4 regions of the Paucilactobacillus nenjiangensis genome follow, and region 4 is predicted to be linked to each of the others. Evidence: predicted binding sites of a transcription regulator. Region 4 holds the regulator's gene; each other region holds the start of a gene.
What was found. The regulator Rex, encoded in region 4, represses fermentation and respiration genes when NADH is low (regulators of the CRP and FNR family bind a similar motif). The targets are predictions, from matches to a motif close to TTGTGAANTANTTCACAA.
Positions count from the first base shown of each region.

Region 1: the regulator Rex is predicted to act here: its motif matches at 2,509-2,526, upstream of F0161_RS01695 (iron-containing alcohol dehydrogenase).
Region 2: the regulator Rex is predicted to act here: its motif matches at 2,723-2,740, upstream of adhE (bifunctional acetaldehyde-CoA/alcohol dehydrogenase).
Region 3: the regulator Rex is predicted to act here: its motif matches at 1,529-1,546, upstream of pdhA (pyruvate dehydrogenase (acetyl-transferring) E1 component subunit alpha).

Region 1 covers NZ_CP043939.1:329,137-333,968, forward strand. Annotated here, with positions in the region: gene F0161_RS01685 (LacI family DNA-binding transcriptional regulator) at 1-37, shown strand, start outside; gene F0161_RS01690 (hypothetical protein) at 225-878, opposite strand; gene F0161_RS01695 (iron-containing alcohol dehydrogenase) at 1,291-2,457, opposite strand; gene F0161_RS01700 (dicarboxylate/amino acid:cation symporter) at 2,743-4,017, shown strand; gene pepF (oligoendopeptidase F) at 4,032-4,832, shown strand, end outside.
Region 2 covers NZ_CP043939.1:389,097-393,928, forward strand. Annotated here, with positions in the region: gene F0161_RS01975 (SDR family oxidoreductase) at 150-908, opposite strand; gene F0161_RS01980 (hypothetical protein) at 1,304-1,837, shown strand; gene F0161_RS01985 (DUF1836 domain-containing protein) at 1,964-2,491, shown strand; gene adhE (bifunctional acetaldehyde-CoA/alcohol dehydrogenase) at 2,772-4,832, shown strand, end outside.
Region 3 covers NZ_CP043939.1:1,476,090-1,480,921, reverse strand. Annotated here, with positions in the region: gene F0161_RS07545 (DNA-directed RNA polymerase subunit epsilon) at 1-140, opposite strand, end outside; gene F0161_RS07540 (hypothetical protein) at 292-765, shown strand; gene def (peptide deformylase) at 815-1,378, opposite strand; gene pdhA (pyruvate dehydrogenase (acetyl-transferring) E1 component subunit alpha) at 1,702-2,808, shown strand; gene F0161_RS07525 (alpha-ketoacid dehydrogenase subunit beta) at 2,811-3,788, shown strand; gene F0161_RS07520 (2-oxo acid dehydrogenase subunit E2) at 3,825-4,832, shown strand, end outside.
Region 4 covers NZ_CP043939.1:1,777,141-1,781,972, forward strand. Annotated here, with positions in the region: gene groL (chaperonin GroEL) at 1-1,407, opposite strand, end outside; gene groES (co-chaperone GroES) at 1,473-1,757, opposite strand; gene F0161_RS09140 (redox-sensing transcriptional repressor Rex) at 1,899-2,546, opposite strand; gene F0161_RS09145 (ABC-F family ATP-binding cassette domain-containing protein) at 2,708-4,615, shown strand; gene tsaD (tRNA (adenosine(37)-N6)-threonylcarbamoyltransferase complex transferase subunit TsaD) at 4,612-4,832, opposite strand, start outside.

The DNA of each region.
Region 1 (4,832 bases), 760 kb from region 4:
AGGTACGAAGTTAGTGGAACGAAAAACAACTTTTTAATTGATACGAAAATACAAGCTAATCACTTAATTGAGAGTGGCTTGTATTTTTTGTTGTTTTTATATTAACGGCTTCGCCAATCAGCTCTTTCACCTAACTTAGATTTCCTAGATTCCAACAACAGGAATCTTCGTCAATCATCGTTAGAAACTCAAGAGCTGTACGATTGGCTCAGCACTTGTTTATTTTAAAAATTAACATGATGTTTAAGACCACGGAAGAAGTGTTGATCTCCCCAACCAATTAAATATCCTTGGAAAGCAACTGACAACACCGTACCGATATTAACGGCATAAAGTTTGTGGGTCGCAATTGCAGAAATGATAATAATTAGAATTGGTGGGATATTACTAGTCCATTGAGATAAAACGGAATTTCCATGCATAAATTTAAATCGCAAAATGTATGGTAAATCATCATTTGGATGAATAATTAAATTTGATCTTTGATATAAAGAAACCGCTAGTGACACGCCAACAATGGCAATAATATCTAAGATGATTTTCCAGGCAAGCGCCATTGATGGGACTCCAATACTGACAAACCAATCACGCCAAAATTGAAGTAAGTAGCTAAAAGGAAAGACGAATAATAAATTACGAATTAAACGTAAATAATCGAATTTTTGAATTAATAGTAAGTTTGCAATGGCAACAATGACTCCCATCATCATCAGCACGTTTCCAAGTGAAAAACCTGACCATTCCGATAAATTGGTTGCTGATGCCGTCCAAACTGCACTACCCATATTGGTAACCACTGATAAAGCATTGAAAAAGGTATTAATGACAATTGAAAAGCAGAGAAAAAATAATCTGCCTCCAAAACTATTCTGATGCATAAATTTAAGTCCTTTCAAGAGATACTATCATTCTACAGTTATTGTTGAATAATATAAAGGAAAGAGTGTGAACTCAATCGGGAGCCCTTGAGCATATCAAAGCTCAAGTGTTTATCGGGTTAGGATAAATAGTTGAGTGAAGATAGGAGGAAAGGACTGATTGAGCGAGCACGTTTCAGAATGGCAAATCGGGAGCCCTTGAGCATATCAAAGCTCAAGTGTTTATCGGGTTAGGATAAATAGTTGAGTGAAGATAGGAGGAAAGGACTGATTGAGCGAGCACGTTTCAGAATGGCAAATCGGGAGCCCTTGAGTATATCAAAGCTCAAGTGTTTATCCGGTTAGAAAAATTGTAAGCTGCAACAAAAAAGCCATGGATCTAAAATCCATGACTCTCAAAGTAATTATAAAATTATTTGTTGTAAGCTTCTTTGAACAATTCAACGATATCTGCTTGAGTACCCTTACGAGGGTTAGGTCCAGCATTACCATCAAGAAGTGCATTCTTAGCTAATAATTCGAAGTCTTCAGGTTTGGCACCTAATTGTTTAACAGTCCGAATTCCAACTAAGTCTGACATTCTTTGAAGTGCGTCGATAGCTTTTTGTCCGGCTTCCCAAACATTAAGTCCGTCGATATTTTCGCCCATGAAACGAGCGATATCAGCAAAGCGTTGTGGTGAAGCAATCATGTTCCATTTTTCAACAGTTGGCATTAAAGCAGCACAACATTCACCATGAGGAGCATCGTATTGACCACCAAGTTGGTGAGCCATAGCATGGACATAGCCAAGGTTAGCATTATTAAAGGCCATACCGGCTAATAATGAAGCTTCGGCCATCTTTGTACGAGCTTCGACGTTATGTCCGTCAGCGACAGCTTGTGGCAAATATTCGCTAATCAATTTGATAGCTTGAATTGCTTGTGCATCGGTAATATCGTTACGGTTTTCTGAAACGTATGATTCAACTGAATGAGTTAAGGCATCCATCCCAGTTGCTGCAGTCAATCCCTTAGGAACATCAAGCATTAACAATGGATCATTGAATGATACCAATGGAACGTTACGCCATGAAATCACAACGAACTTCAATTTTGTTTCTTCGTTGGTAATAACAGCGTGGCGAGTAATTTCGCTAGCAGTACCAGCAGTAGTGTTAACTGCCAACAATGGTGGCAAAGGATTTTTAAGAGTATCAATTCCGGCTAATTTAGTAATATCATCACCATTAGTCAAAACAATACCAATACCTTTGGCACAATCGTGAGATGAGCCACCACCAACTGAAATGATACTATCACAGTTAGCATCTTTATAAGCTTGCTTACCTTCAGTGACGTTGCGAACTTTAGGGTTTGGTTCAACGTTATCATAGAATGCATAGTCAACACCGGCTGCGTTAAGTGATGCTTCGGTTTGCTTAACGGGACCATTTTCGAGATTGCGTAAGAATGAATCTGTGACAATTAATGGTTTCTTCATACCGAGTAATTTTGCACGTTCGCCAATTCCTTTAATGACATTTGGTCCAAAGAAGTTAACGTTGGGCATCATGAAATCTGTGTTAGGTTGTACCATAGTAAGTTCCTCCAGAAAAATAAAATTAGTTGTAAAACGGTTACAAGTTCATTGTAACGCATTTCACAATAGTTGCAACGTCAATGTTTGTAAGGGGTGTGAATGATTTCACTGGTACACTTATCACCTAATCTTTAGAAAACTGGAGTGACAATACTTGGGTACTTTTGATAATTAAGTTGTAGAATAAAAAAAATAAATAAAATTAATTTTAGTTGAATAGGTTAACAACTTTTAAATTGTGCTAAACTAATTTTAACTGTGTTATAAGGAAGGAAACGAGTCATGAAGAAATATCGAATGCCCAGACTTTCACTGGGATGGCAAATAATCATTGGGTTAGTATTAGGTATTATTTTTGGGGTTATTTTTTATCATAATAAAACGGCCATTACAGCGATGCAAAATTTGGGAACTATTTTTATTAGTTTGATTCAAATGATTGTGTTGCCAATTGTCGTGTCTTGTTTGACCGTCGGGATTGCCAACATGGGCGATATTCATAAATTGGGACGAATTGGTGGCAAAACATTAATTTATTTTGAAATTATGACGACGTTTGCGATTGCGTTGGGACTAATTGTCGGTAATATTACGCATCCCGGCACGTTCATTAATATTCATGATTTGCACGGATCAGATATTTCTAAATATATGGCAACTGCTAAATCAGCCTCGCACACTGGCTTATGGGATACCTTGATGGGAATTATCCCAACAAACTTCTTCGCTTCATTATCAGCCGGCGACATGATGCCCATTATCTTTTTCTCCGTCTTCTTTGGTTTAGGGACTGCGGCGATTGGTGAACGGGGACAAATTATTATTGATTTTCTCCAGGCCGTGTCAGAAGTTATGTTTAAAGTCACAAATTGGGTGATGAAATTTGCTCCCATTGGAGTCTTTGGCTTAATCGGGATGACAATTGCGGAAATGGGGTTAAGTGCCCTGGCACCGTTGGGCTTGTTTGTCCTAATTACCTACCTCACGATGGCCTTTTTCATTGTTGTCATTTTAGGGATTGTCTGCAAAATCTTTAAAATTAAGTACTGGCCATTGATGCGAGTGATTAAGGATGAATTTTTAATTGCCTTTTCAACCGCTAGTTCAGAGGCCACTTTGCCACGACTTGTTTCAAAAATGGAAAAATATGGGGTGAGTCAAGCAATTGTCTCCTTCGTGATTCCGACCGGTTATACATTTAACTTGGATGGATCAGCCATTTATCAATCTCTAGCTGCACTGTTTTTGGCGCAAGCATATGGGATTCATTTGACGATTACGCATCAAATTACACTATTACTGGTGTTGATGATTACTTCCAAGGGGATGGCTGGTGTTCCAGGAGCTTCATTTGTGGTGCTGTTAGCGACCGTGTCGACAATTGGGGTCCCAATGTCAGGCTTAACTTTCATAGCCGGAATAGACAGATTTGTTGACATGGCCCGGACATCTGTTAACGTTGTGGGTAATTCAGTTGCCACGATTGTGATTGGTAAATCTGAAGGCGAATTTGATGAAGAGAAGAATAAACAATATTTAGCCGATTTTAATGGCTGAAAGGATCGATAAAGATGGCAGAAGAAAAATTATTATCGAGAGCTGAAGTTCCTGAAAATTTGAAGTGGAATTTAGCGTTGCTGTATCAATCAGATGCAGATATGAAGGCAGATTTTGAACAAACTACCAAGTTAGTTGATCAATTTGCTGAATTTCAAGGCACCTTAGCAACGACAGCTGCAAACTTAGCTAAAGCATTAATTCTCAGTAAACAAATTGATGAAGAACTGGAAAAAGAATTTGTTTATGCATTCTTGCGCAGAGATAGTGATACGACGGATGCGACAGCGACAGAATTGTATGGAATGATTTCCAGCCAAATGAGTAGTATCAGTGCCAAAATGGCATTTTTTGAACCTGAAATTGTTGAAATGGATGACACCACGATTGATGGTTTCTTTGCTGCAGAACCCAAGTTGGCAGAATTCAAATTCATGTTAACGAAGATTCGAAATGAAAAAGCGCACGTGCTATCAAATTTGGAAGAACAGCTATTAAGTCGCGCTTCTAAAGCTTTAAATGCACCCGATGAAATATATAACACACTGAATGATGCTGATTTGACGTTTGGTACGGTGCACGATGATGATGGAAATGAGGTTCAATTAACTCATGGTAATCGGAGCCAATTTACTGAATCCCAAAATCGAGAAGTTCGTAAAGAAGCCGTTTTGGCCTATGAAAAACCATATAATGAACTTAGAAATACCTTTGCTCAAACGTTGAATAGCTACATGGGAATGCATAATATGACGGCTGATGTGCGTCATTATTCGAGTGCTCGTCAAGCGTCATTAAGTAGCAATCAAATTGAT
Region 2 (4,832 bases), 820 kb from region 4:
TTAACCGACTTTTGCACCACTATAATAATCCAGCTTTTCTCGTCAACTCCATTCGCTTAATAAAAATACTGACATCAACTTCAAAGTACGAAGTCAATATCAGTATTTATCATTAATGCTCAGGAGCTAAACGACTTGAAAAGCCTTTTTTATTGTGCTGTATATCCGCCATCAACGACGAATTCAGAGCCAGTTGCGAATTTAGATTCGTTAGAAGCAAGGTAAACACAAATCCAAGCGATATCGTCAGGTTCACCGATGTGACCCATTGGAGTCTTTGAACGATCGGACATGCCTTCTTCGGCACCTTCAATTCCATCAACTAATGGAGTCTTGATATAACCAGGGTGAACCGTGTTAACACGAACGTCATAATCTTTTAAAGCTGAATCAATTGCAGCCGATTTAGACATAATCCGTACAGCACCCTTAGTGGCGTTGTAAGCGCCCAAATTAGGATCGCCAATAAATCCTTCAATAGAAGACATATTGATGATAGAAGCGCCAAGATTCTTATTTTTCATGCGTTGAATACCTAGACGAGTACCAAAGAAGACACCATCTAAGTTAATATCCATAATTTTACGCCAAGTTTCGGTGCTGGTTTCTTCAATCGAACCAGTTAAACCAACTCCAGCGTTATTAACTAAAGTGCTGACTGGTCCAAAGGCCTTTTCTGTTTCATCAAATAAATCAACCCAACCAGCTTCATCAGCAGCGTCATGTTGAATGAAACGAATTACATCAGGGCCGCCAATTTTCTTAGCAGCGGCTTCACCAACATCAGCGTGACGACCGGTAATAACTACCTTAGCACCTTCATCAACGAAACGATGAGCGACTGCCCAGCCAATTCCTAATGTACCACCAGTGACAATTGCAACTTTACCATCCAAACGATTACTCATAAATGTGAACCTCCAGATATTTGTATTAGTTAATCTAACAGGCATTGCGCCATATGTGAAGAATAACACAAGTTATCCGGTTATGTCACCTAATTTCCTTCTTTTAACTATTTTTGACCTGTTAATGCTCAGTTATATCAAAATCGTTTACTATTTTGACTGACATCAAAGCTGTTTTGTAATTTGACAAGTTAATAGTTAATTGGGTAAAATATGGACAATAAATTAAATGGGGTAAATCAAATGACACTACTTGCAAGCACATTACTATTTAGGTAGCGTCCACGTAAATAAAGACGTGGGCGCCGTTTTTGCGTGCTCACGTCTGACAAAATAATGCCGTCAGATGTGATTTTCTGACGGTTTTTTATTTTGATTGAAATGAGGAAAACATCATGAGAGTTGTAAATACTTTAGGCCCTAAGGAAACAGATAGCTATGCGGCAGCACTAAATATCCCAGGTGAAGAAGAAAATGAAATTGTGATCCATGATAATTTTGATGATATTATCGCCAATTTAGAACAGTATCAAGGAGAATATTTATTAATTCCGGCAGCATATCAGAGTAAACAAAAAGATTTTGGTTGGCGGGAACTCAGCTATGAATATTGGGATCGACTCGTAATTGAACAGGTCTTTCATCATGCATTAAAGCCAATGGTGCTGATTTCTAACTTTGACTTTCATCAAAATAAAGCAATTATCCATCCTGCAACTACGAACTTACTGAACCATTATCTAAAAGAACAGCAGTTAACGATGCCGATTCATTATGCTGGGAGCAAGGCCAGTGCGTATGAACGCTTTGTCGCGAACAAATATCGATTCACGATTGTCAGTGAAGATGTCATGGAGGAAAACAATCCATATCAAATCATTAAGCGGTATTTACCGGAGATGGTCTGGTGTCTCTATTTCATCAAATAAAGCCTCACCACTGAGCTAATTAAACAATCTTTGTTGACTAATGAATAAACTCGTAATTCTAAGTATAACTAGTTTACAAAACTAGGTGATTAAGTTACGATAGCTTTTAAAGGATGGGTGAAGATAATGGCAGAAATAGAAGAGTACCACAAATGGGAAAAATCCTTGGCAACCATCGATTTTCCCAAGTGGGACGAATTACCAAAATTAGAACTGTATATGGATCAAGTTGTGGCATATGTGAATTCAATTATTGGCTCACTCGGTTTAGATTTAATCACGTCTTCAATGGTTAACAATTACGTTAAGAAAAATGTAATTTTAGCACCAGTTAAAAAGAAGTATCAAGTGATGCACATTGCAGATATTTTGATTATTACACTACTTAAATCGACGTACCCACTGGATGTCATTCGGTCGGGGATGAATCAAGTTACCTCACACAAGTATCCCAAAAAAGCATTTGATAGTTTCGTTGAATTACTGAATCAGCGGTTGTCAGGACATGAACTCGACCCTGAGGGTGGTAAAACGATTGAAGAGAAACTAATGATTATTGCAGTTGATAGTATTATTACGACACTAAAGGCACGCGAACTTTTGAAGTTAATGGAACGTGATAATCAACCTCAAGAAATCAAAAAAATTAAATAACAAATTAAAAATGGCCTTGAAAAAACTTTTTTTCAGGTCATTTTTTAAGCTTTTCTTAAATGTAAGCGATTACAATTTGTACAGTAATTCACAAACTTTTTTAAAATCATTTGATTTGGTCCATTTTCGATTGTGAAACTATGAAAACTTATGGTATAAGCAATTAAAGCCACTTTGAAAAACTCTGAACAAAGTACTTTACAAATATAAAAAACTAAAATATAATAGCACTTGTGAATAACTTAACAATTAATTTCAGACATGACATGGAGGGAATACAATGATTAAAGAACCTAACAGCAAAGAAGTCGACGTAACCGCAATGATCGATGAACTCGTTGCAAAAGGACACGTTGCCCTAGATAAGATGGAAGACTTTGACCAAGAAAAAATTGACAACATTGTGCACCACATGGCGATGACCGCCTTAGACCAACATATGCATTTAGCAAAAATGGCCTGGGAAGAAACTGGTCGTGGAGTGATGGAAGATAAAGCCATCAAGAATATGTATGCTTCAGAAGAAATCTGGCATTCAATTAAAGACTTACGGACAGTTGGTATCATTAAAGATGATCGCGAACGTCAATTGATTACCGTTGCAGAACCTTTGGGAGTTATTGCCGGAATCACACCAGTTACGAACCCAACTTCAACAACAATTTTCAAATCATTGATTGCTGTGAAGACTCGTAACCCAATTATTTTTGCTTTCCATCCACAAGCACAAAAATCAAGTGCAGAAGCAGCTCGTGTTTTACGCGATGCAGCGATTGATGCTGGAGCACCTAAAGATATTATTCAATGGATTGAAACACCAAGTTTGGAAGCAACCACTGCAATCATCAACCATGATGGTATTGCAAGTATTCTTGCTACTGGTGGACCAGGCATGGTTAAAGCTGCGTATTCTTCAGGTAAACCAGCCTTGGGTGTTGGACCTGGTAACGGCCCAGTTTACGTTGAAAAAACTGCTCATATCAAACGTGCAGTCAACGATATCATCATGTCAAAAACATTTGATAATGGGATGATTTGTGCCACTGAAAATAGTGCAGTGATCGATGATGTTATCTATGACAAAGTAATGAAAGAAATGACTGACCACAAAGCATTTGTTATCGCTAAGAAAGATCACAAAAAATTAGCTGATGCAATGTTTGATGAAAAACGTGGCGGTGTTAAGGGACCTATCGCTGGTATGTCAGCAATCGCCATTGCTAAATTAGCTGGTATCAAAGTTCCTGATGATACTAAAGTGTTAGTTGCTGAAGTGACTGAAGTTGGACCACAAGAACCACTTTCACGTGAAAAGTTAAGCCCAGTCTTATCTGTTTACCGTGCAAAGACTCAAGAAGACGCAATTAAGATTTGTGAAGCTTTACTTGATTTTGGTGGATTAGGCCATACTGCTGCAATCCAATCAGAAGATGATGAATTAATTACGAGATTTGGTGTGAGAGTTAAAGCTAGTCGTGTAATTGTTAACACTCCATCTGCTTTAGGTGGAATTGGTAACCTTTATAACGAAATGGTTCCTTCATTTACCTTGGGAACTGGATCATGGGGTAAAAACTCAATTTCTCATAACGTTTCAGCATTTGACCTTATCAACGTTAAAACTATCGCAAAGAGGCGTAATAATATGCAATGGGTTAAACTTCCAAAGGTTTACTTTGAAAAGACATCAGTTCGTTACTTAGAGGATATGCCAGGTGTTAAGAAGGTTATGTTAATCACTGGCCCAAGCATGGTTAAGTATGGTTATGCTGATATCGTTGTCAATGAATTAAAACGCCGTCCTAACGGTGACAAGATTCAATACGAAATTTTCTCAGACATCGAACCAGATCCATCGACAGATACAGTTCAACGTGGATTGAACCAAATTCGTGAATTTGAACCTGATACAATTATTGCTCTTGGTGGTGGTTCACCACTTGATGCTGCCAAAGGTATGTGGTTATTCTACGAACATCCAGAAGCTGATTTCTTCGGTGCAAAACAAAAATTCTTGGATATCCGTAAGAGAACTTACAAATTAGGTACTCCTAACAAGGCTCAATTTGTTGCTATTCCAAGTACTTCAGGTACTGGTTCAGAAGTAACACCATTCTCTGTTATTACTGATAGCAAGACTCATGTTAAATACCCATTGGCTGATTATGCCTTGACTCCAGACGTTGCCATCGTTGATCCTCAATTTGTCGAAACAGTTCCAAAGAAGACAATTGCCGAATCAGGTTTGGATGTGTTAGCCCATGCCACAGAATCATTTGTTTCAGCATTGGCATCAGATTACACTCGTCCATGGTCATTACAAGCTGCTAAATTGGTCTTT
Region 3 (4,832 bases), 300 kb from region 4:
AATTCAATGTTGTGATCTGTGTTTTCTTCCACAAGGACACGTGCGGCTGGTAATGAATCAGCTTCAACATACATTGAAAGGGTATCTTCACGTTTAGGATTACGAACTTTTGTTTCTTGGTAGTATACTTTAAAAATCATTTTCAAAACTCCTTGTATTTAAAATCGATGTAAATCAAGTTTAATTTTAGCACATTACTACTACTAATGCTAACAGACAAACTAAATTGAATGATATTGTTTTCTGAGGATAGAATATAATGTTATTCTATTAATAGAAAGAGGTGATACTGTGATTATTAGTATAATAGTAGCAATAGTAGTTGCAGTTTTAGTGTATCTGTTAGTGCATCGAATGATTTCGAAACGAGCAATCTCCATTATTACCAATGATGCTCAAAAAATAACGGATGCTGCCATGAACGATGTACTCCCAATTTTAATTGAACGTGACTACATTGAAACACCGGATTCACAATTTGCATCTGAAACAGTTGCCAATATGTGGGGAGCAGGAGTAATGGCATTTGAATACCAATTTACAGTTGGGCCAAATAAAATTAATTTTGATGAGGTGAGGTGGCAACTAAATTCGCAATTAAATACTTATGCTGACCAAAATGATATTCAGTCGTATGAAGATGTCGACAGAATCTTTATAGTAACTGATTTATGGACATATTTGGATCAGTTACATATAGATGTTGCCTACGTCGTAAATGAATCTACTGCTGAGTATGTCAAAGACTTAGCCAAATTATCTTAAGCAAATCAAAAAGAGCTGTTAATGAATTTCATTAACGGCTCTTTATAGTTTACCCGAATAAAATTGTATCTTCCGGTGCTTCAAAAGGATGTTCTTTATTAATATGATCATAAAATAGCATGCCATGAAGATGATCAATTTCGTGTTGACAGACGATTGCTGGATAATGTTTCAAACGTATCGTATGTGTTTCACCGGCCACATCTTGGTATCGGAGCGTAATACGGTCATGACGAGGAACATAACCAGGAACATCTTCATCAACCGACAGACAGCCTTCACCTTCAGATAGTGCACCGTATTGGACTGATTCGCTGATGATGACAGGATTAATGATGACATCTTTGAACTCAGGTTCAGTATCATCTTCTTCAGCTGGTGGGACAAGTACTGCGGCCATTTGTTTAGAAACTCCCACTTGCGGTGCAGCTAAACCAACTCCAGCGCGTAATCCGTACTTTTCGCATAATTCTGGGTCTTGACTGACCTCAAGATATTCCATCATATCGGTGGCTAGTTGCTGATCTTCTTTCGAGAGTGGAAATTGAACGTCGTCAGCATAGCGACGCAGAACGGGATTACCATCTCGAGTGATATCTTTCATTAAAAACAAAATATTCAGCTCCATTCAAATTTTTCAATAATTATATTTTATCATATTTAAATGTGAATGACATAAGCATAAAATTTTTAGGGATAATGTGAAACTGTGAGCAAATTATAATGTTGATATACTGGGCAAAAAATGGCATATGTGTATCGATTGTGAACTATTTTACTGTTCGGTAGTCACTACTTTAAATACGAATAAGGAAAAATTGACCAAGACACCCCTTGCAATTAGAGAGTGGCAGTGTATACTAAAGGGGTAGACAAATAAAGCGCTTACATTTCAAGGAGACGTGTAACGTTAATATAGAAAGGAACGTGTTAGGTATGGCTAAAGATAGTAAGAAAGTCGTTGACTTTGCAGCAATTAAGGCCGATTTGGGCGGTGACTTCAAACCAGTCCAAATTTTAGATAATGATGCAAAAGTTGTTAATAAGGAATTGATGGCAACATTTTCGGATGAACAACTGCTTGATTTCATGAAGAAACTTGTTTGGGAACGAGCACTGCATGAACAAACGATGAATTTCTCACGTCAAGGTCGTTTAGGCTTCTATGCACCAACTTATGGTCAAGAAGCAAGTGAAATGGGTACGGTTTCTGCTTTTAAGGAAAATGATTATCTGTTACCTGCTTATCGTGATCTTCCACAATTAATTCAACATGGTGCAACTGTTGCAGAAGGATACCTTTGGTCAAGAGGCCATGTGGTTGGTAACCAATTTAAGGCGCGTGCATTAATGCCACAAATTATCATTGGTGCCCAAATGGTTGAAACTGCCGGAGTTGCTTTAGGACTTAAGAAAAATGGTGAAGATGCAGTCGCATTCTCATACACAGGTGATGGTGGTACTTCTCAAGGTGATACTTATGAAGGTATGAACTTTGCTGGAGCTTATCAAGCACCTGCAGTCTTTATTATTCAAAATAACGGGTATGCAATTTCAGTTCCACGTCCAAAACAAACTGCTGCCGTTACTTTAGCTCAAAAAGCTGCTGCTGCTGGTATTCCAAGTGTTCAAGTTGATGGTATGGATATCTTAGCTTGTTATGCTGTTGCTAAAGAAGCTCGTGAATTTGCTGCAGCCGGCAGCGGACCAGTTATGATTGAAACTTTAACTTATCGTTTTGGTGCTCATAGTAGTGCTGGTGATGATCCTAGTCGTTATCGTACAAAGGAAGAAGAAAAACCTTGGTTCGACAATGATCCATTGATCAGAATGCGTAAATATCTTACTGACAAGGGCCAATGGTCACAAGAACAAGAAGATGCTTACGTTGAAGAATGCAAAGAATCATTCAAGGAAGCTTTGAAAGTTGCTGATGCTACAGAACCAGAAAAGGTTTCTGATATGCTGAAGAACACCTTTGAAGTTCCTACACCTGATATTGCTAAACAAATCGCCGAATTTGAAGAAAAGGAGTCGAAGTAATCATGGCTAAAAAATCATATATTCAAGCAATTACTGATGGGTTAGATATTCTACTTGATGAAGATCCAAAGACTTTAATTTTTGGGGAAGACGTTGGTAAAAACGGTGGTGTATTTAGAACAACCCAAGGACTACAAGAAAAATATGGTGAAGATCGAGTATTCGATACACCATTAGCAGAATCTGGTATTTTAGGTCTAGCTGTTGGTCTTGGACTAACAGGTTGGCGTCCAATTCCAGAAATTCAATTTATGGGATTCACTTTTGAAGCAATGGATTCAATTGCAGGCCAAATGGCTCGTATGCGTTTCCGCTTTGGTGGGCTAAAACATTCACCAATTACTATCAGAACACCATTTGGTGGTGGTACTCATACCGCTGAAATGCATGCTGATAACCTTGAAAACTTCTTTACAGGAGTTCCAGGATTGCGTGTTGTTACTCCAAGTAATCCATATGATGCAAAAGGATTAGTAATTTCTGCAGTTGAAAATAATGATCCCGTATTATTTATGGAAAACTTAAAATTATATCGTTCAATGAAAGACGATATTCCTGATGAAAAATATACTGTTCCTTTGGATACAGCCAAAGTTGTTCGTGAAGGTACAGATGTTACTATCGTCGCTTATAGTGCAGAAGTTAATGAATCATTAACGGTTGCTGAAAAATTAGCTAAAGAAAATATTTCTGCTGAAGTTATTGACTTACGTTCATTATCACCAATTGATACAGACACGATTTTTGCCTCAGTTGAAAAAACTCATAAAGTTGTTGTTGTTCAAGAAGCACAAAAAATGGCAGGGGTTGGTGCAGTTGTTGCATCTGAAATCTCAGAACACGCTATTATGTCACTTGATGCACCAATCGCTAGAGTTGCTGCGCCAAATAGTGTTTATCCATTTGCTCAAGCTGAAAATGTTTGGATTCCAAATGCAGATGATATTGAAGCAAAAGTACGTGAGACTTTAAGCTACTAAAATTACCAAAATAATTTCAGAAGGGATGAATACAATATGGCTTTTAAATTTACACTCCCAGAGCTTGGTGAAGGAATGGCTGAAGGTGAAGTTGCTTCATGGCTCGTAAAAGAAGGAGATACAGTCAAAGAAGACGACACAATCGTTGAAATTCAAAACGATAAGTCTGTCTCGGAGTTGCCTACTCCAGTTTCAGGTACTATTAAAAAAATTGTTGCACAAGAAGGAGACACAGTTGAAATTGGCGATACTCTCGTTGAAATTGATGATGGATCTCCAGACACTGGTGATGATAGTGCACCTGCAGAAGCTGCTCCAGCAGCAGAAGCCGCTCCAGAAGCACCAGCAGCTGCACCAGCACCCGCTGCTACGGCAACAGTTGCAGCATTAGCAGAACCAAACAAATTAGTTTTGGCAATGCCATCAGTACGTCAATATGCTCGTGATAAGGGTATTGACATCAGTACAGTTGCCCCAAGTGGTAATCATGGTCAAGTTGTCAAAGCAGATATTGACAATTACGGTGGCGCCGCTGCGCCAGCTGCTACTACAGGTGCAGCACCAGCAGCCGCACCAGCTAAAGCAACTGCACAAGCAGTTAAACCTTACAAGTCTGACAATGGGGATGCTGAAACTCGCGAACCAATGTCACCAATGCGTAAGATTATTGCTAAATCAATGCGGACTTCAAAAGACATTTCTCCACATGTTACATCATTTGATGATGTTGAAGTTTCAGCCTTGATGGCTAATCGTAAGAAGTACAAGACAGTTGCTGCAGATCAAGAAATTCATTTGACTTTCTTGCCATATGTTGTCAAAGCATTAGTTGCAACTATCAAGAAGTATCCAGAATTGAATGCTTCAATTGATGATGCATCACAAGAAATTGTTTACAAACATTATTACAACATCGGTATTGCAACCAACACTGATGATGGATTATATGTTCCAAACATTAAAGATGCTGATTCTAAGGGCATGTTCGAAATTGCTAAGGAAATTAGCGAAAATACTGAAGCTGCATATGCTGGTAAATTATCA
Region 4 (4,832 bases):
TTCACCCTTCAAACGTTCAACAATAACTGAACCTTCTAAGCCAGCGTTTTCAGCGATTTGACGAACTGGTTCTTCAAGTGCACGTTTAACAATCTTGATTCCTGTAGCAGCATCGCCTTCAGCTTCAAGAGCATCAACGGCATCAATTGCGTTAACTAATGCAGTACCACCACCAGCAACGAAGCCTTCTTCAACGGCTGCACGAGTTGCATTAAGAGCATCTTCAATCCGATACTTCTTTTCTTTTAACTCAGTTTCAGTTGCGGCACCAACTTTGATGACGGCAACTCCACCAGCTAATTTAGCAAGACGTTCTTGTAATTTTTCACGATCAAATTGTGAAGTTGTTTCGGCGATTTGGCCCTTGAGCAATTCAACACGTTCTTGAATTTGTTCTTTAGCGCCAGCACCTTCAACAATAGTTGTGTTTTCTTTAGTAACTGTAACTTTGTTTGCTTGTCCTAGTTGAGCAAGTGTCGTGTCTTTCAAGTTCAAGCCAAGATCATCAGTGATAACAGTTCCGCCAGTCAAAATAGCGATATCTTCAAGTTGTGCTTTACGACGATCGCCAAAGCCAGGAGCCTTAACAGCCACAACATTGAAAGTTCCACGCATCTTGTTCAAAACAAGTGTTGGTAAAGCTTCACCCGTAATATCGTCAGCGATGATTAATAATGAGCGGCTTTGTTCAACAACCCCTTGCAATAAAGGCAAGATATCTTGAATGTTACCAATTTTCTTATCAGTAATTAAGATATATGGATTGTCTAAGTCTGCTTCCATCTTATCGTTGTCAGTAACCATGTATTGTGACATGTAACCACGATCAAATTGCATTCCTTCAACAACATCCAAAGTTGTGTCAACACCACGAGATTCTTCAATCGTGATGACACCATCGTTACCAACTTTATCCATTGCGTCGGCAATCAAAGCACCAACTTCTTCGTTAGCGGCTGAGATTGAAGCGATTTGAGCAATATCATCCTTTGTCTTAACATCGTGTGACATTGAGTGTAGTGATTCAACAGCTGCCTTAGTGGCTAATTCAATCCCACGACGGATACCAACAGGGTTGGCACCGGCAGTCACGTTCTTCATACCTTCAGTAACGATTGCTTGTGTTAAGACGGTAGCAGTAGTAGTACCATCACCAGCAATATCATTCGTTTTTGAAGCAACTTCAGCAACTAACTTGGCACCCATATTTTCAAAATGGTCTTCCAAATCAATGGCCTTAGCGATTGTTACACCATCATTGGTAATTGTTGGTGAACCGTAAGTTTGTTCCAAAACAACGTTACGTCCCTTTGGTCCAATTGTAGTTTTAACTGTGTCAGCTAATTTGTCGACACCTTTGAGCATTTTTGCACGTGCATCTTCAGAAAATTCAATTTCCTTTGCCATGATAATTTTTCACCTCATAAAAATTTTTGAATATATTAGTTTAAATTTTATTGGTCATTTGCAGCTTAATCAATCACTGCAACGATATCTTTTTCATGTACGACTAAATATTTTTGGCCTTCATACTCAACTTCATTACCTGCATATTTGTCGAACAATACGCGATCATTTTCCTTAACTGAAGGAGCAAGTTTCTCACCGTTTTCAAGAACTCGGCCTTCACCGACGGCAATTACCTTACCAACAGTTGGCTTTTCTTGGGCATTAGATGCCAAGACAATCCCACCAATGGTTTTTTCTTCTTCTTGTTCAGCTTGTAAAACAACGCGATCTCCTAATGGTTTTAACACGTCTATCCCTCCATCATTTTATTTTTAGCACTCAAAACCTTCGAGTGCTAATCACAAAATCTACTATATCATTTTCAGATTAAATTGCAAGAATTAACCACATTTATCAAAAAAAGCCAACCCACGATTGGGCTGACTTAATTATGCTTGTTCGTCATTAGCATTGTAATGATCAATAAAATAAATTAATGTTTGCAATTCATTGGTCAAATCAACGTTTTGTACTCTGACATCTTTTGGCACTCCTAATCTGAGCGGTGTAAAGTTCAAGATACCACGTACGCCAACTTTAACAATTTGATCTGTCACTGCTTGGGCAGTTTCAGATGGCACTGATAAGATAACGACGTCAATTTGTTGGTCCCGTAATTGTTGATCCAGGTCATCAACAGAGTAGATTGGTACCCCGCTTTGAACCGTGTTAATGATTGAATCGTTCACGTCAAAGGCTGCACTAATCCGAACATTACTGTTCTTGTGAAAATTGAAATTCAAAAGTGCGTGTCCTAAATTACCTACACCAATTAAAGCTGCGTTCGTTAACTTGTCTTGATTTAGAATTTCTTTAAAGAAATTCAATAAATCCTCAACGTCATATCCGTATCCACGCTTCCCCAACTCACCAAAATAGGAAAAATCTCTCCTAATAGTTGCAGAATCAACTTGAACCGCTTGTGATAATTCTGTCGATGATACACGATGTTTATTAGCATCTAATAATATATTTAAATAGCGATAATAAATGGGTAATCGTTTGGCTGTGGCGCGAGGAATCTTCTTACTTGTCATAACTCATCCTCCTGCTTGTGAAATTTACTTCACCGTCAATTGTAGCATATGTAACTAGATTGTGAAACTTCTTTCAAATAAAACGCTATCATTTTTTTGTTTTGATACGGTTTACTGCTTAATTATGCTACAATTTTAGTATTATATTTCGAGGTAAACACATGATAATTTTACAAACACAAAACGTTGCTCGCAGATTTGGCAGCGAATATCTTTTTAAAAATGTTAATTTGCAAGTTCAGGATCGTTCACGAGTGGCATTAGTCGGTCGCAATGGTGCTGGTAAAACCACACTCTTAAAAATGCTTGCACAAATCACTCAACCTGACGAAGGCGAAATTAGTACCAAAAAAGATACCACCATCGGCTATCTAGCTCAAGATCAAGGCTTGGACAGTAGTTTAACCATCTGGAATGAATTAGACACCGTTTACGCAGATTTGCATGAACAGGAAAATAAAATCCATGTCCTAGAAAATAAAATTGCCACTCTTGATTCATCAACAGACGAATATGCTGACGTCTTACGTCAATATGATTTATTACAGTCCAATTATGCCAGTAACGGCGGTTTTGAAATTGAAAGCCAAATGCGCGGTGTGTTAAACGGATTTGGCTTTGCAGACGAATATCAAACTGTTGTCAGCAGTCTTTCCGGTGGACAAAAGACAAAATTGGCACTAGCTAAGTTACTTTTGCAAAAGCCCGATTTACTCATTTTAGATGAACCAACTAACCATTTAGATATGACCATTTTGGGTTGGTTAGAAGACTTTTTGAAAAATTACAGCGGTGCCCTATTAATCGTGTCTCATGACCGATACTTTTTGGATCGGGTCGTAAATGAAGTTTATGATATGAGCCAAGGAACATTGAAACACTATACCGGGAACTATTCACAATTTATGGACCTAAAGGCCGAAGATTTAAAGACTGAGATGAAACATTACGAACATCAGCAAGCTGAAATCAATAAGCTTGAAGACTTCGTTAATCGAAATATCGTTCGTGCTTCAACGACTAAACGGGCCCAGGCCAGACGAAAACAACTGGACAAGATGAAAGTCATGGATCGACCAACCACAGATGATCAATCCATTCACTTTACCTTCAAACAAGATTCGCCCAGCGGTAATATCGTCCTGAGAGCAGATGAACTTGCTATCGGTTATGATGACAAAAAAATCGCCGGCCCAATCAATTTTGAGCTGGTAAAACCCAATCGACTTGGTGTTATCGGGCCAAACGGGATTGGTAAATCAACGATGATTCGAACGATTTTATCAATGATTCCCAAAATTAGTGGCGACGTTAAACTTGGTGCGAACGTGAAAGTTGGTTACTACGACCAGGAACAACAAGTCTTGCATCCCAACAAAACCGTTTTGCAAGAAATTTGGGATGATTATCCAACCGTCGATGAACGTGAAATCAGAACCCTGTTAGGTAGTTTCTTATTCATCGGTGATGATGTCTTTAAAACTGTCAGTTCACTCAGTGGTGGCGAAAAAGCCCGTCTGCAACTGACAAAATTGTCATTTGAACATTCTAACTTTCTAGTGTTAGATGAACCGACGAACCATTTGGATATTGATAGTCGTGAAGTTCTGGAACACGCAATTAATGAATTTGATGGAACGGTTCTCTTCATTTCTCATGACCGTTATTTTATTAACCAAGTTGCCACTCAAATTCTAGCGGTGAGTGAAAATAACTCTGCCGTCTATAAAGGTGATTATGACGACTATCTGCTTGAATTAGAGAAGCATGCCGTCACAGAGACCGCCAGTTCCACGGAAAAAGGACCTACCACCAATTACCAACAAAACAAAGAACAACAACGTGAACGGCGAAAAGTTGAGCGCCGCGTTGAACAATTTGAAACTGAAATGAATCAATTAGAGGACAAAAAAACAGCCATTGAAACACAAATGGCTGATCCTGATAATGCATCCGATGGAACGAAATTAGGTGATTTACAATTAGAACTCAACGACTTAGCTGAAAAACTCGAGATTGTTGAAGCCAACTGGACACAAGCCGCTGAAGAATTAGAACAATTTGATTAAAATGATAAACCAGGAACCGCATTTAAACTCATGTCGGTTCTTTTTTTGTGGTCAAATGCCACTTGACCTGCTGCACCAATCATTGCGGCATTGTCTCCGCACAGCTTTAAGGGTGCCATTAACAATTGAACGTTGGGAAATTTAGTTTGTAAATCACGTTCAATTCGACTCCGCAATCCTTTATTAGCAGCTACTCCACCTGCAACGACAAATTGTT